4 regions of the Photobacterium sp. R1 genome follow, and region 1 is predicted to be linked to each of the others. Evidence: predicted binding sites of a transcription regulator. Region 1 holds the regulator's gene; each other region holds the start of a gene.
What was found. Region 1 encodes PurR, which represses purine synthesis genes. Its sites were predicted from a motif close to TNANGNAAACGTTTNCNTNA; they were not measured.

Region 1 (3,136 bases):
ATCGCTGCACTGGCAAAATAATCTGAATACTTAGTGATGAGCGCCAGAATTGACTTCTAGTTTGGACAGGAGCTCATTTCGACGTTGTGGGGTAATCACAGACCAGTGTTTTCCACTGACTGCGCCTTCTAACGCCCAAAGCAAATCCAGACTCAATGACTCGTGATGAGATTCCTGCAGCGCCTGAAAAGCACCGATAGCACCAACTTCAAACAGCTGATCTACAGAGTTGATGCCTGCTTTCTTGAGCATACGCTCATTGGCAAGGCGAAGATTTGGCAGATCTTTAATGCGGTTAGGGCTAGCCTGCATTTTTTTCTCTTTGTCAGCCTGTGCTGCATTAAGAGAAACTTCAGCGTGCTCCAGAATGACTTCTGGGGTTTCCCACCAGTTTTCCGGAATGGCATAGTGTTTTGTGACGACAGGAAAACCGCGTTTTTGATAAACGTACGGTTTGAGGCCAGCTTGTTTAAAGGTTTCTTCATTTTTCGCGTTAGCGCGCAGATGCAGCTTGTCGCTAACAACTAGAGCAAACATCGTTTCACCTGCGAAAATGCCAAAACCGCCAAACATTGAGCGAGATTTAATCTGGCCAAATTTCTCAAATAAACGAATTGAATCTTTCAGTAGTGGTTTGTCCATGCTTCTTTTCTCGGTTAGAAATTTCAACAAAAGAAGTCACCAAACAACGGAGCGAGGATTCAATTGTGCATAAGATTATGAGTCTTTTGTCATAAGAATGACAAAAGTGTCCCATAAACTTCACTTCATCCATCGGCAACCCCGCTACCATGAGTAATAACTTTATCACTAAGTCATTGCTTTTAGGCCGGAAGCTTTGCGTCCCATCCTTTCAGATGGTTTGCCTTGTTCGTGACTGTTTAATCATATATCAATAAGACAAATTTGATATCGATCGCACAAAAAATTGTGATACTCTTCGCAATAAAAATCGTATAAATTTTACAGAAACTAACTGATTATCCCATCAATTCCTCTGTAGCGTAGTAATATTCCATATAAACATAGCCGATATGGGTGTTTATATCGGCTGTTTATCAATATATGTAGGTTAATATCGTTTTTTATGGATGTGTTATTTTTTTGACGGAACGGCGAACCACGAGCTCAGGATTGATCTCAAAAGTCTGAAATTCATGGTTTTTATCTTTCACGCGTTCCATCAGGATTTCCACAGCAGTCTTGCCTAAACGGCGTTTTGGCTGGTGGATTGTTGTCAGAGGTGGTGAAAAGTACGGGGCCAGATCAATATTGTCATAACCAATAATTGAAATATCATTTGGTACATTGATCCCTGCTTGTTCAAATGTACTGATTAAGGCCATTGCCATAATGTCATTGAAGCAGAAAATAGCAGTTGGACGCTCTTTCATGGCAATAAAAGCATTGGCTGCATCTACGGCAGATTCACATTCGAAATCACCTTCAATGATCCAGTTTTCATTGACCGTCAGACCAGCTTCGCTCATGGCTTTATGGAAACCTTTCAGCCGCTCACGGCAGGTAGATTTATCTTTCTGGCCGGAAAGACAACCAATTTTAGTGTGTCCATTGTCAATAAAATGACGAGTGGCAAGATAACCACCAAGTTCTGCATTATCCTGAATATTATCTGTTTTTGGGCGTGCAGGACCCCAGTCCATGATAACCATGGGCAGATCAGGCTGTCGCTCTAACTGTTCCAGCAGTTGATCATCCAGATCAGAACACATCACCAGCAGACCATCCACACGCTTTTCAGAAAGCATGCGCAGGTAATCCTTCTGTTTGGCCAGATTACCTTCGGTGTTGCATAAAATCAGCGTATAACCGGATTTATAGCAGTACTCTTCAACGCCATGCACCAATTCGGCAAAGAATGGGTTGGTCGATTTTGTCACCAGCATGCCGATGGTGCTGGTTGTATTACATTTCAGGCTGCGCGCGACGGCGCTTGGCGCGTAGTTCAATTCTTCAACTGCCGCCAACACTTTTTTCTGTGTTGCTTCCGCTACAAAGCGGGTTTTGTTGATCACGTGTGAGACTGTGGTAGTAGATACACCTGCCATACGTGCAACATCTTTAATGGTTGCCATAATTGTTCTTCTAGTCTTCAGGCCCTGAACAGGGTCTTTTCATATTTGCCAGACGCTAAAACGCCGCTTCTCTGCGAGGATAGCGGCGGGAAATGAGTGGCTCAGGCCGAGTGGTAACAATACCTTACACCGATATGAAGTCTGACTTTCTATTGCTATTTATTTCATCGGTTAATCGCTTGCGCTCACATTCTACAAGGACTCACGCACAGTGCAACGTTTCTCTTGAAATGTGGGGGGAATCTTGATGCAGCTCAAGAATACTGGCAACTTGAAAGTTGTTTCAGTCTTTACATTGTAAGTACTGTGCAAGGGCAACGGCTCAGCGATGCCCTTGCAGGAGGTTCAGGCTGAAAGGACGATCGGAAAGTGCCCGCGGGGGTGAGATTCGATGATCACCGGGGAACCATAAACGGAACTGATATTCTCAGTGGTCAGGGTATGCCAGGCATCACCGTCTGCTTGTATCTTCCCCTTATTCAGCAATACCAGTCTGTCTGCGTATTCAGCTGCAAGATTGAGGTCATGAATGACCAGGATGACGGCGGCTCCTTTACGGGCCATATCTTTTGCCAGTTTCAGGCAACTGTGCTGATGGGCAAGGTCTAAAGCTGAGGTCGGTTCGTCCAGCATTAAAATGCACTGGTCTTCCGCATTGCTGAGCTGAGCCAGTACACGGGCAAAATGAACACGTTGTTTCTCGCCGCCTGAGAGGGTGGGGTACTGACGCTGGCTCAGGTGACAGATCCCAACAGCCGTCATGCATTCCCGGGTAATTCGGAGACAATCTGTGCGCTTCAAACCAAGTGGCATACAGCCAAGTTCAACGACCTCCTGCGCAGTAAAACCAAAAGACAGGCTGCTGTGCTGAGGGAGTACACCCAAGTGTTTGGCCAGCAGGGATGGCTGCCAGTCGCTGTGCTTTTGACCAAAATAGTACACATTGCCTTTGGCACTGATTTCACCGCAAAGCACTTTGAGTAAAGTACTTTTACCGGCACCATTCGGGCCGAGTAAAGCTGTTAACTCTCCGCTGCGGA
Region 2 (3,136 bases), on a different contig from region 1:
GGCTTTGCCATCGTGATACCGGCCTGGTTTGTGGTTCATGGCCAGAACCAGGTTCAGCATCACAGCGCCCAGCAGTGACAACAGCAGAATAGTCGGTGTCATCAGGAAATAAGAGCAAATCAGAATGCAGATATCGATGCCCATCTGAAGCTTGCCTGCTGAAATGCCGAATTTTTCCTGCAGATAAAGCACCAATACGTTAAACCCGCCCAGGCTGGTGTTATGCCTGAACAGAATCAACATTCCCAATCCCATCAGCAAGCCGCCAATCACGGCACAGTAAACCGGATCAAACTGGCTGATAGCCACCACATGGTGCAGGTTGTCTGTAATGACTGAAACCAGCGCTCCACAGCACACACTGGTCAGTGCAAAGCTGCGGTTCATGCGGAACCAGGCCATGATGTAAAACGGAATATTCGCGACAAAGTACAGCTGACCGAAACTGAAATCTGTAAAGTGGGTCATCAGCAGCGCTAAGCCGGTTGTTCCGCCTGTCAGTAAGTTTGCCTGTTGTAAGAAAAAAACGCCTTGCGCGACAATGAATGTGCCAGTCAGAATGGCAATCAGGTTTTCTTTGCGAGAGTGGCCGCGGTGTTTCAATCGATACCTCCAAAAATACCCCTCTGATACTGCGTGACGTCAGTGCGACGGCACAGGAGGGGAAATGCGCGCGATATGTTATAGCCTGGCTGGAAAAAATGAATCCCGGAGCTGAAGGTAAAGAAATACGGTTTGTAATTTAAAATTTACGGTTTTGTAAATCATTATTTTCGCATTATGGTTGCGTTCACATTTTACGATGTAATTTTTTTGATGGATGTTTGTGCAAACTTGAAATAAATTCATCTTCCAGATGAGAAAAACGAACAAAAAAGGGGATAAAAAAGCGATTTCGGGGCTATCTGAAAAGGAGTATTTTCGCTAAAATGCCGACTTATCTGCTGGTGTGACGAAAACGTTTGCGTTGCCGTGGTGTCTGGGGTTGTGTTTTCAGCACCAATCGGGAAAAATGCAGATTATTTCCCGTTGACCTAAGAGTCTGACCTTGTCAGATACTTAGGTGAGCGAATTTGAGAACTATCTGAGTCAGGAGAGACTGATGCTAAAGCGTGACATGAATATTGCTGATTATGACGCGGAACTGTTTGCGGCCATTCAGGAAGAAACAGCCCGTCAGGAAGAGCACATTGAGCTGATTGCTTCTGAGAACTACACCAGCCCGCGTGTAATGGAAGCCCAGGGTTCACAACTGACCAACAAATACGCAGAAGGTTACCCGGGTAAGCGTTACTACGGCGGTTGTGAGTATGTAGATAAAGCCGAGCAACTGGCAATTGATCGTGCATGCCAGCTGTTTGGTGCTGAATACGCGAATGTTCAGCCACACTCAGGTTCTCAGGCAAACAGTGCGGTTTACATGGCCCTGCTGAATGCCGGCGATACCGTTCTGGGCATGAGCCTGGCACACGGTGGTCACCTGACTCACGGTTCTCCTGTGAACTTCTCCGGTAAGCTGTACAACATCATTCCTTATGGTATCGATGAGCAAGGTCAGATTGACTACGCAGAAGTGGAAGCGCTGGCGCTGGAACACAAGCCGAAAATGATCATCGGTGGTTTCTCTGCTTACTCTCAGATTGTTGACTGGAAGCGCATGCGTGAAATCGCAGACAAAGTTGGTGCTTACTTCTTTGTTGATATGGCGCACGTTGCAGGTCTGGTTGCTGCGGGTGTTTACCCGAACCCTGTACCGCACGCACATGTAGTGACCACAACAACGCACAAAACACTGGCTGGTCCTCGCGGCGGTCTGATCCTGTCAAATGCAGGTGAAGAGCTGTACAAGAAACTGAATTCAGCCGTTTTCCCTGGCGGTCAGGGCGGCCCGCTGATGCATGTCATCGCAGCCAAAGCCGTTGCGTTCAAAGAAGCAATGGAGCCTGAGTTCCAAGCTTACCAGCAGCGTGTTGTTGATAACGCCAAAGCTATGGTGGGTCAGTTCCTGGAGCGTGGCTACAAGATCGTTTCCGGCGGTACCGAGAACCATCTGTTCCTGGTTGACCTGATTGATAAGAACATCACAGGTAAAGAAGCTGATGCCGCACTGGGTGCAGCGAATATCACTGTGAACAAGAACAGTGTACCTAACGATCCTCGCAGTCCGTTCGTGACTTCAGGTATCCGCATCGGTACACCAGCGATCACCCGTCGCGGTTTCACGACGGAAGACGCGAAAGCACTGGCGAACTGGATCTGTGACGTGCTGGACAACATCGAGAGCCAGGACGTGATCGATGCAACTAAAGCGAAAGTGCTGGATATCTGTAAGCGCCTGCCAGTTTACGCGTAAGCAGGTCAGGCTGAATACAGACCAACATTTAGGTCAGAATAGTGAAACGGCATCCATCGGATGCCGTTTTTGTTGATAAAAAATTTAGCTTTGCGCCTCTCAAGTCAGTTGATTTGGGTTACACTGAGTCGACGAAATTGAGGAGGCAAGATGCATTGTCCGTTTTGTGGTGCCAATGACACCAAAGTAATCGATTCCCGTCTGGTCGCTGACGGTCATCAGGTCCGGCGCCGTCGTCAGTGCCTGGCGTGCAGCGAGCGTTATACAACTTTTGAAACCGCTGAGCTGGTGATGCCGCATGTCATTAAAACCAATGGCAGCCGGGAGCCGTTTAACGAAGACAAGCTGCGTGGTGGCATTGAACGTGCACTGGAAAAACGTCCGGTCAGTGCAGATGACATTGAACGAGCGATCAATACGATCAAATCCCGCTTGCGTGCGACCGGAGAGCGCGAAGTGAAATCCGACATGATCGGGAACCTGGTGATGGATGCGCTGATTGAACTGGATAAAGTCGCCTATATTCGTTTTGCCTCTGTGTACCGTTCGTTCGAAGACATCCGGGAATTTGGTGAAGCGATCGCCAAACTGGAAAAATAAGTCAAGATGTTTACACCGACCGATCACGCCATGATGCGTCGCGCCATCAGTCTGGCCCGACGTGGCCGTTTCACCACTGCCCCTAATCCGAATGTCGGCTGCGTCATCGTGAAAGATGACACTGTGATTGGTGAAGGTTTTCACTATCGTGCCGGGGAGCCGCATGCGGAAGTCTTTGCACTG
Region 3 (3,136 bases), on a different contig from region 1:
TCCGGGTTACCCCCTTGTTTCTTGGTCAGACGACGGGCATCCATCATATGGCCATATCCGACATTATATGACGCCAGCGCGAACCAGACTTTTTCATGCGGTTCAATGCTGTCCGGGATTCGGGCGATCATTTTTCTCAGATATTCCGTTCCCCCGCGAATACTTTGTTCCGGATCCAGACGGTTCTGGACACCGACTAATTTCGCGGTTGGCAGTGTCAGCATCATCATGCCGCGGACACCTGTCGGAGAAACGGCCCTCGGGTTCCAGTGCGATTCCTGATAAGAAAGCGCCGCCAGCAGGCGCCAGTCAAACTCGTCGGCGTACTTTTTGAAGATACTTTCCCAGCGCGGCAGTTTACTTTCCAGAGCGCGCAGAAATGCCCGGGTATCGACATAGTCGAACTGATCGACATGGCCGAAATATTTCTCTTCCAGTTTCGCCAGTTCGCCGCTCTGTTTGAGCTCGCCGAAAAATTCAATCAGCAGCGCATACAGGCTGTCGTCATTGCTCGGGTTCAGGAACCAGCCGATCGGCTGGTCATCGGTCAGTTCCAGTGCAACGGCGATATCCGGATGAATCCGCTGGCTCAGGGCAACATCCACAGAATCAGCGACGGTATAATCCAGTTCGCCGACAGCGACTTGTCTGAGCAGCTCTTCGCTGTCGACTTCATCAACGGCATGCCAGGTCAGGGCCGGGTGATCTTTTTTGAGCTCCAGCAGGTTCTTTTCATGGCTGGAATCCCGCACGACAACCAGCTGGCCTTTATTCTGGGCCAGATCGTCGACATCACGCGGGCGCCATTCCCCTTTCTTATAGACCAGAATCTGACTGGCATAGTAGTAGGCCGGGGCCGCACGAAAAGACCGGACCCGTTCCGGTGTCATGGTCAGCCCGGCGGCGAGCAGATCGACATCGCCGCGGGTCAGGGCCGGGAACAGACCTGAGAGAGAGAAGACCGGCTGCATTTCCAGTTTGACGCCTAACTTGTCGGCGAAACGCTGGGCAAGGTCATAGTCCAGTCCGGTCGGGCCGTCCGGACCAATGTAGTAGGAAATCTGATTGTTGAGTGTCCCGACGCGGAGGACGCCACTGTCGCGGATCCGTTCCAACTCTGTGCGGGTGTCATTTTCCCACTGACATCCCGATAATATCAAGCTTGTCAATAAGATAGCGACCAGGTTCCGCAGTCTGGCGGAAAAAGCTAACCGTCTCAATAATTCATGCTCATCTGTCTATTTAGTGGTCCTTTATACCAAAGGTCGCATTCCGGGCAAAGCTGAGCCCCATTTGATCTTATCCGGCGACCGGATAATAGGTGAAAATTTGCGCATTTTTGGGCAGGTGGTCAAAGATCGCTGTCGATCGGCGACGGATTGAAAAAAAAATCGCGCAAACGGTTGCGTCAGGTGTTACGTCACACCCGCTTTTCCCGTATACTACCGCCGTTCCTCTGAACCGAAGGGGGAAATCAGCGCTGAACAAGGTGGCATTGACGTGGCTCCCGGGGTGGGGATCAGGCCAATATCACCTTCATTCAATTGCTAATCGAGAGTCGTACGCACATGGAAATTTTGCGTGGTTCACCCGCACTGTCTGAGTTTCGTGTCAATAAACTGCTGGCGCGTTGTCAAGCCTCGGGTCTGCCTGTCACAGGTATTTATGCCGAGTACATGCACTTTGCTGAGCTGGCTGCGCCGCTCGACAGCCAGGCACTGGAGACCCTGACCAGCCTGCTCACCTATGGTCCTACGATTGTCGAGCATGAACCAAGCGGCACGCTGCTGCTGGTTACCCCACGTCCAGGCACCATTTCCCCTTGGTCTTCCAAAGCAACGGATATTGCCCGTAACTGTGGTCTGCAACAAATCAAACGTCTTGAGCGCGGTACGGCTTATTATGTCGCGACCTCCGCTGCGCTGAGCGAGGCCCAGCAAACAACGCTGCAAGGTCTGCTGCATGACCGCATGATGGAAGTCGTGTTTGATGATTTCAGTCAGGCAGAAGCCCTGTTCCGACACGCTGAACCTGCGCCGATGCAGAGTGTGGATATTCTGTCCGGTGGCCGTCAGGCGCTGGAAGAAGCGAACCTGTCTCTCGGGCTGGCACTGGCTGAAGATGAGATTGATTATCTGGTTGAAAACTTCACCAGACTGGGCCGGAATCCGAACGACATCGAACTGATGATGTTCGCACAGGCGAACTCCGAGCACTGCCGCCATAAGATCTTCAATGCAGACTGGACGATTGACGGTGTCGATCAGGAAAAGTCGCTGTTCAAGATGATCAAAAATACCTACGAGCAACACAGCGATTACGTTCTGTCAGCATACAAAGATAATGCTGCAGTCATGGTGGGCTCTGAAGTGGGTCGTTTCTTCCCGGATGCGGAAAACCGTCAGTATAACTACCATCAGGAAGCAGCTCATATCCTGATGAAAGTGGAAACCCACAACCACCCGACAGCCATTTCCCCATGGCCGGGCGCTTCGACCGGTTCCGGCGGTGAAATCCGTGACGAAGGCGCAACCGGGATCGGCGGTAAGCCGAAAGCCGGTCTGGTTGGCTTTACCGTATCAAACCTGCGCGTTCCGGGTTTTGAGCAGCCTTGGGAAACCGACTTTGGCAAGCCGGGCCGAATTGTGACGGCGCTGGATATCATGCTGGAAGGCCCGCTGGGCGGTGCGGCGTTCAACAACGAGTTTGGACGTCCGAACCTGCTGGGTTATTTCCGTACGTATGAAGAAATGGTTTCTTCTCATAACGGCGAAGAAATCCGGGGTTACCACAAGCCAATTATGATTGCTGGTGGTATGGGGAATATTCGTGATGAGCACGTTCAGAAGAAAGAAATTCCAGTCGGTGCCAAGCTGATCGTATTGGGCGGCCCGGCGATGAATATCGGTCTGGGCGGCGGCGCGGCCTCTTCCATGGCTTCCGGCCAGTCAGCCGAAGATCTGGATTTTGCCTCGGTTCAGCGTGAAAACCCGGAAATGGAACGTCGCTGTCAGGAAGTGATCGACCGTTGCTGGCAGCTGGGCGATGACAACCCGATTGCCTTTATCCACGATGTCGGCGCTGGGGGTATCTCGAATGCTCTGCCTGAGCTGGTGAACGACGGTGAGCGTGGCGG
Region 4 (3,136 bases), on a different contig from region 1:
GACCCACATGACTTGTCCTGAGTGTAAAACAGGACATTTGGTTGAGCGAAAATCCCGGTACGGCAAGCGCTTCTATGCCTGTGATCAGTATCCGTCCTGCCGGTTTGCGATCAATTTTCAGCCGGTTCCCGGCCATTGTGAGCAATGCGGTTTCGGCTTGCTGATCGAGAAGAAACTGGCCCGGGGCACTAAACTGCAGTGTGCCGATCGGAAATGCGGTCATTATCAGTCGGAACCGGAAACGATGCCGTCCTCTGAGGCGGATGACATTTAAAGAAAAAGCCAGCTCTGCTGGCTTTTTACATATCAGGGGAAAGGGTTTGCTTTAGTCGAGGCGGACCACCGGGAAACTGTCAGCAGGCAGTATCTGAGCCAGTTGGTTCAGTGTCTGCACCAGTTCAGGATGACTGGCTGCAGTGACATTGATGTGGCCCATCTTACGGCCCGGACGTTTTTCCTTTCCGTACCAGTGGAGATGGCAGCCCGGAATGGTGAGAACCGCCGCCGGCAGTGTATCTTCTCCCAGAATATTGAGCATCACAGTGCTGCGAGTCTGTGTTGTGCTGCCCAGAGGCAGATCGCAGACCGCCCGCAGGTGGTTCTCAAACTGGCAGGTATCTGCACCTTGCTGCGTCCAGTGGCCCGAGTTATGTACTCTCGGGGCAATTTCATTGATCAGCAGCTGGCCGTTCACGTCAAAGAACTCAATGGCGAGGACGCCGACATAATCCAGGGTTGCAGCGACGGCGTTGAACATCATCTCCGCCTGCTGTTGTAAAGCCCCCTGCTCTTCCAGTGCCAGAGAGCGGCTGAGCACGCCGTCGGTATGAACGTTTTCAGTCAGCGGATAGATGGCGGTATCTCCCGCAGCATTCCGCGCACCGATCATCGACACTTCGCGCTGAAAAGGGACAAAAGCCTCTGCAACAATAGATTGTTCCGGTGCGTGGGTCAGGAAATCGGCAATGTCCTGCCAGATGGCCGGGATCTGCTCCGTTGTTTTCAGGCGCCACTGACCTTTCCCGTCATAGCCGCCCAGGGCGCTTTTCAGCACCAGTGGCAGGCCGATCGTTTCTGCAGCCAGCGCCAAATCTGCTTCTGTGCTGATCAACTGGTATCTGGCATTGGCCACGCCAGCCTGATCCAGCAGAGCTTTTTCAATCCTGCGGTCGCCACCGGCTTTGATGGCGGCTGCATTGGGTTTGAGTTTACCGCTGGCCTCGCAGGCATCCAGCACATCATGCGGTACATGCTCAAATTCAGCGGTAATGACATCAGCATAACCGATGGCATTGTTCAGTCCGGACAGCACCGGTGCCAGTGTCAGCGGATGGACGACCTGACCGTTATTCACGTCATAGGCCATGACTTCGATATTCAGGGGAGCACCAGCCAGTGCCATCATGCGGGCCAGCTGACCCGCGCCCAGTACCAGAACCTTCTTCATGGTTATGCGTCCTCAGATGGATCCGGCTGGCTCAGGACGGTGTCGGTCTGTTCTTTACGGAATGCATCAATAGCGGCCATGACAGTTGCATCCTGGGTACCGATAATCTGGGCTGCTAAGAGTCCGGCATTGGCTGCACCGGCTTCCCCGATAGCTAATGTGCCGACAGCAACCCCTTTGGGCATTTGTACAATCGACAGCAGGGAATCCATGCCTTTCAGGGCGCGGGACTGCACCGGGACGCCCAGAACCGGCAGACTGGTGAATGCGGCAGTCATGCCCGGCAGATGTGCAGCGCCGCCGGCACCTGCGATAATCACTGAAAGACCACGCTGATGAGCGGTTTCGGCATATTCAGCCAGCAGGTGTGGAGTCCGGTGTGCGGAAACCACACGGGTTTCGTACGCAATATTAAAGCGATCCAGCATTTCAGCTGCGTGTTGCATGGTTGGCCAGTCAGATTTTGAGCCCATAATAATACCGACTTTCATCCCGAACTCCTTAGGGTCATGTTAATCAGGCAAGAGGGTTTGCGGCGCATTATACGGAGATTTTTCCTTAAGGAAAACGTTTGCGTCGCGCTCTGGTGCGCAATAGGTGCAGTTCGCTGGGATTCGGTTAAAATAGCAGCCAGTGAAAATCAGCCATCGCCATCGCATTGATCCGGCGACAACACATTGAGGATAGTGTGGATAATTTAAGCCAAGTCGTCACCGCGCTCGAGCAAGGTGAAGTGATTGCCTACCCGACTGAAGCCGTGTTTGGTGTCGGATGCGATCCGGATAACCCAGAGGCTGTTGCCAAACTGCTGGCATTGAAACAGCGCCCGGTAGAGAAAGGCCTGATTCTGATCGCGGCCGATTATGCTCAGCTCGCACCTTATGTGGATGACAGCCAGTTGACTGAAGACCAGAAAGCCCTGATTTTTGCCTCCTGGCCGGGCCCGGTCACTTGGGTGATGCCTACCAAACCGGGTGTTCCGTCGTTTCTGACAGGACAGTTTTCAACGATTGCGGTCCGGGTGACGGATCATCCGTTGGTGCAGCAGCTGTGCCGGGCGTTCGGGAAACCGCTGACATCGACCAGCGCAAATCTGACCGGTGAGCCGCCTTGCCGCAATGTGCAGGAAGTGGAATCACAACTCGGAGCGCATCTGAATACAATTTTGCACGGTGAGACGGGTGGCCGTGACAATCCGTCCGAAATTCGCGATGCTGCCACAGGACAAATTTTCCGACAGGGATAACATACGCATGCAAGACGTCAATAAACACGCCGTGAAGGCGTTCTTACTCGATCTACAGGATAAAATCTGCCAGGCGCTGGAAGCACAGGATGGTGAGGCCCGTTTTGTGGAAGACAGCTGGGATCGTGAAGAAGGCGGCGGTGGTCGCAGCCGGGTACTCCGTGATGGTGCAGTCTTTGAGCAAGGTGGTGTGAACTTTTCACATGTTTACGGGGCGCAGATGCCAGCCTCAGCCACCGCACATCGTCCGGAGCTGGCTGGCCGTCGTTTTGAGGCCATGGGCGTTTCTCTGGTGATCCATCCGAAAAACCCTTATATCCCGACGTCGCATGCCAATGTCCGCTTCTTTATTGCCGAGAAAGAGGGTGAAGATCCGGTCTGGTGGTTTGGCGGCGGGTTCGACCTGACGCCTTTCTATCCGTTTGAGGAAGACTGCCGGCACT

Region 2: the regulator PurR is predicted to act here: its motif matches at 951-970, upstream of glyA (serine hydroxymethyltransferase).
Region 3: the regulator PurR is predicted to act here: its motif matches at 1,392-1,411, upstream of purL (phosphoribosylformylglycinamidine synthase).
Region 4: the regulator PurR is predicted to act here: its motif matches at 2,007-2,026, upstream of purE (5-(carboxyamino)imidazole ribonucleotide mutase).

Annotation. Positions count from the first base shown of each region.
Region 1 covers NZ_BAAHZP010000005.1:136,028-139,163, forward strand. Annotated here, with positions in the region: gene ACYP03_RS10450 (TfoX/Sxy family DNA transformation protein) at 31-642, opposite strand; cyclic di-GMP riboswitch class I at 774-877, opposite strand; gene purR (HTH-type transcriptional repressor PurR) at 1,086-2,096, opposite strand; gene ACYP03_RS10460 (heme ABC transporter ATP-binding protein) at 2,442-3,136, opposite strand, start outside.
Region 2 covers NZ_BAAHZP010000004.1:366,733-369,868, forward strand. Annotated here, with positions in the region: gene ACYP03_RS09500 (YitT family protein) at 1-603, opposite strand, end outside; gene glyA (serine hydroxymethyltransferase) at 1,103-2,353, shown strand; gene nrdR (transcriptional regulator NrdR) at 2,504-2,953, shown strand; gene ribD (bifunctional diaminohydroxyphosphoribosylaminopyrimidine deaminase/5-amino-6-(5-phosphoribosylamino)uracil reductase RibD) at 2,960-3,136, shown strand, end outside.
Region 3 covers NZ_BAAHZP010000004.1:359,623-362,758, forward strand. Annotated here, with positions in the region: gene mltF (membrane-bound lytic murein transglycosylase MltF) at 1-1,169, opposite strand, end outside; gene purL (phosphoribosylformylglycinamidine synthase) at 1,569-3,136, shown strand, end outside.
Region 4 covers NZ_BAAHZP010000018.1:82,126-85,261, forward strand. Annotated here, with positions in the region: gene ACYP03_RS21490 (DNA topoisomerase family protein) at 1-274, shown strand, start outside; gene ACYP03_RS21495 (5-(carboxyamino)imidazole ribonucleotide synthase) at 326-1,447, opposite strand; gene purE (5-(carboxyamino)imidazole ribonucleotide mutase) at 1,450-1,938, opposite strand; gene tsaC (L-threonylcarbamoyladenylate synthase type 1 TsaC) at 2,136-2,693, shown strand; gene hemF (oxygen-dependent coproporphyrinogen oxidase) at 2,701-3,136, shown strand, end outside.